One region of the Ornithinibacillus xuwenensis genome, then DNA from elsewhere that is predicted to be linked to it. Evidence: predicted binding sites of a transcription regulator. Region 1 holds the regulator's gene; the other holds the start of a gene.
The links. The regulator Rex, encoded in region 1, represses fermentation and respiration genes when NADH is low (regulators of the CRP and FNR family bind a similar motif). The targets are predictions, from matches to a motif close to TTGTGAAATATTTCACAA.
Positions count from the first base shown of each region.

Region 2: the regulator Rex is predicted to act here: its motif matches at 1,008-1,025, upstream of qoxA (cytochrome aa3 quinol oxidase subunit II).

Region 1 is NZ_JBDIML010000004.1:6,132-8,340, reverse strand. It holds gene ABC228_RS12810 (hypothetical protein) at 1-826, opposite strand, end outside; gene ABC228_RS12805 (redox-sensing transcriptional repressor Rex) at 992-1,645, opposite strand; gene ABC228_RS12800 (ABC-F family ATP-binding cassette domain-containing protein) at 1,858-2,209, shown strand, end outside.
Region 2 is NZ_JBDIML010000001.1:1,002,928-1,005,136, reverse strand. It holds gene qoxA (cytochrome aa3 quinol oxidase subunit II) at 1-901, opposite strand, end outside; gene ABC228_RS05700 (YjcZ family sporulation protein) at 1,507-1,641, opposite strand; gene ABC228_RS05695 (DUF2268 domain-containing putative Zn-dependent protease) at 1,889-2,209, opposite strand, start outside.

The sequences.
Region 1 (2,209 bases):
ATTCATACATCGCATCTGTATCTGTTACTCCCAGTACATTAAATTCCAATTTACCCGTTACATTTTCTGAAATACCAGTCTCCATATTCCCTACCCATGTTTCGGGATCTACAAGGGAGCTGGCACCCTTATTGTATTCAATCGTAACTAATACCTGGCTATATTGGTCATGCGCCATCATTACTTCGGCTACAGCATAGTCAACGTCCTCTTGATAGTTGTATAGCTGAACCTCTTTATCCTCAAACGGTAACACAAGCTCTTTAATATTTGCCGCATAATCCCCTTGTATTTGTGCAAAAACTGCATTATCAAGAGGCTCACCATTTTCATCTAAAAATACGGTTTCTTCTACCTCAGAACCAAATATTTTCCAAACTCCGTTATCCGGCTTCAGTGTATGTACACCTGAAATTCGGTTACTCGTAAAACCATCTGAACCAATTGCAGTTTGTGTGAATCTAACTTTAGCTTCTGTTTCTGATTTTTCTTCAACAACTAAATCAGAAAGTTCAGCCTCAATATCATATTGAAATACCATTTCGGCAGTCTGTTTTGTTGAGTCATACAATGGTGATTCACTATGAATGGTCTCCATATGCTTATCAACATCTTTATCAATTAATGTTTGCATATTTAGTTCAAGCACTGCAAATAGTTCCTCATCCTCTGGCACACCAGATTCTTCTGACTCTTTACTTGTTTCTTCGCTTTTTTCCTCTTGCTTATCTGTATCTTTTTCTTTTGCAGCATCATCTGAACATGCAACCATTACGATACTTAACAATAATAAAAGCACAAATCCAAAATATTTTTTTACTCCCATAATATCCTCCTACATAAAATTACTACATTTTTACAATACTATTACATCTTAGCTAAACTATCCCTTTCCGTAAAAAGGCAAAAGTACTATGAGGAAATTAAAAAAGATAGTGCATTACAACTAGTAAATACACTATCTAGGAAAAAAGTTCTATTTATTCAACTATTATTGTTCACTTGTTGGTTCATTTATTTCTAATGGATAATGCTTTAGAAAATAAGCCAAAGCCTGTAATTCCACTGCAAGATCAATATGATGGACACGAACATCATCTGGCACGGTAATTCGAGCTGGTGTGAAATTAAGAATACCCTTAATCCCTTTGGATACTAATCGATCCGTTACACGATCTGCTTCCAGAGCCGGAATCGTTAAAATTGCAACTTTTATGCCATCCAGCTTGTCTTCTAATTCATCAATATGATAAATCGGAACACCACCAATCTCTGTTCCAACTTTATTCGGATCCGCATCAAAAGCAAGCATGATTTTCGTATTATTATTCTTCATAAAATTATAATTTAAAAATGCAGTACCAAGATTACCAACACCAATTAATGCAACATCTGTGATCTCGTCCTGGTCAAGTGTCTTTCGGAAGAATCCTAATAAATATTCAACATTATAGCCATAACCTTTCTTCCCTAAAGCACCAAAATAGGAGAAATCTCTTCTAATTGTTGCGGAATCCACTTTTACCGCATCACTTAATTCCTTAGAGGATACCCGGGTTTTCCCCTGAATCTGCAAATTATTTAAGAAGCGATAATATAATGGAAGTCGCTTTGCTGTAGCCTGCGGTATTTTGTTCTGTTCCAAGCTGTTTTCCTCCTTGCCAATTCAAAAACGATTTAGTTAGATGCACATATTAAAACGCTTGCAAACTATCTTTCATAACTTATGCTACTAATTCTCTCCTATCTATTTTATCAGATTTTTCACAAGAAGTCGTGATTATTTTCACAAATTGATAATTGTATTGCTTGAAACCTTCCTTATACGATAAACTGATACTACTAGAGGTGACTATTATGATTATTATGCAATTAAATGATATTTCAAAGTCATTTGGTGCTGAAGAAATATTAGCAAATATAAAACTTGAAATTAAAGATAAAGATAGAATTGCAATTGTTGGTCGTAATGGAGCTGGTAAGTCTACGCTCCTTAAAATCATGGCGGAAGAAATGTCTTATGACACAGGGGAAGTAATCAAGCCAAAGGATCTTACAATAGGCTATTTATCGCAGCATACAGGGTTAGATTCTACGAAGACTATTTGGAATGAGATGTTAGATGTCTTCCAGGAATTACTCGAACAAGAGAAAAAGCTTCGAACACTAGAAGAACAAATGGCAAATCAAGCATCACCCAAGCTTTTAG
Region 2 (2,209 bases), on a different contig from region 1:
CACTATGGTCTTCATGTTCTTGATGTTGCTCATGTAATTCTTCTTCTTCGGAAGATCCATGGTGGTGACCAGAATTTTCACCTTCAGGAGCTGGTGCAAATTCTAAGTGTGTTCCGGTAAATGTCATTTGTCCTAGGTGACCAGGCTCAAGTAATGTTTCAAATGTTTCCTTGGTAATCGGTTCAGCTGTTGCATGTATTTCTTCTACCCATTTATCGAATTCATCCTGTGATAATGCAGTTGCATTAAAGGTATTTTCAGCAAATCCTTCACCGCTGAAGTTTGCATTACGCCCCATATAATCTCCAGGGGTTTCAGCTACAATATTTATTTTTGTTACCATATCCGCCATTGCATATTTTTGACCTGCAAGCTGTGGAATCCAGAAGCTTGTAATTGGTCCATATGAATAGAGTCTAAACTCAACTGGTTGGTTAGTTGGAATAAATACATAGTTTACTGTTTCAATATCTTGTTCTGGATAACTAAAGTGCCATTTCCAGTTCGAAGAAGATGCATAGATTACTAATGGCTCCTGATTTTCATATCCATCTGGAACTGACTCAACTTCATAGGTTGATTTAACGGATACAATGGATAAGAAAATTACTATTAATACAGGAATACCTATTATTAGTGACTCTACAATTGGGTTCCCCTCAATGTGAGGTGGTTCATAGTCATCCGATTGTTTGGATGCACGATATTTAACAAGCATTACAATAAGAAGTGTAATTACAACAATAACAATTACTGCCATGGTGAAAATGGATATCCATATCACATTAGCTGTTGTTTCTGCTTGAGGACCTTTTGGATTTAATACCAATAAAGGTTCACAACCAGCTAGTATTGTTGTAATCAAAATAGCAAACGTTATAAATGCCAATTTGAGTTTCATGTTCGTTCTCCCTTCACCATGTATAAATTTCTCTGGACAAATTGTAAATTTATTCACAAAGTACTGCTACCATATATTATTACGCTGTGAAGATTATTACAATAGATTGAGAAATCCTTCACAAAATGTTCAAGAACCTTTGTACTTTTTGTGGAGACAGAGGAAAAAGTTGTTTAACAAGGGAATTACCGGGGAAAATCGGTTAATGATATGAACATAGTTTGAGCGGTGAAAAGCTAAAGAAGTAGCCGAAAAGGCTAAAGATCTAACGATAAAAACGAAGCATAGGACTAAAAAAGTTAAGATTCAAAATTTCAAAACTCATTACCTCCCCAAAAGCTTACGCTACGATAAACTATACATTATATTAATACCAACATTCTATGCAAGATGAAACATAAAAAAGAGCACCGCTGTTGATAGCGTATGCTCCTCTAATCATTAATGCCGTTTTATGGCCCACCTCATGGCCATTAGCTTAGAAGAAATATAGGAAATTTCCTAGTTAGCTGTTCCGGTCCATTCTGACATAACTACCTTGGACGGGGAAAGTTCCCCGTCTTCATGTAGTTGCGTTTGGGTGGAAAGTGAGTAAATGCTTTAGATTATAACCAAGCAGCACCTACGATGATAAGAAGGATAAATAATACGACGATTAGCGCGAAACCACCGCCATATCCGTATCCTCCACCGCCGTAGCCGTAACCTCCGTAGCCACCACAGCCGTATCCGAATGACATTCTACATCCCTCCTAACTTGTGATAATGCATGAACGTAAGAGCTGTTACAATAATTTGGTAAACTTTTGCTTACTTTTCATTGGTTAAGGCAGCTCTTTTGTAAACACCAGAATATAGTGTTTGTTAATACTATATGAACGCACAGTTTAATTGATAGGGATAGATACCTAGATAATAGGTAAACTGTTTGAATGCCTAGAATTAATATTATATGGACAGTAATCCAAAGGAGGTTTTACGTTAAATCTAAACCATTTCTTCTGAAGGTGTCACAAATAGATCCTTACTTTTCTTACGTGTTTTCTCAGCATACCTATTTACTAAAAAATATCCAACACTATAGCCAGCCATTTTAGGATAGAAGTTCGTACCATATAATAATTGGTTATGTTTTCGCGATGTTCTTGTTAGATCTTTATTTGGTTTTATTAAATTTTTCCATATATCGTTTAACACATCAGTTGAATAATAAGATGTCCATGGTGCTAAATATTTCTTTCCAAACCGCTCATGAACTGCATTTTCTGCTAGTCCCTCTAATATGATTGCATCAAGAAGTTGGTAATC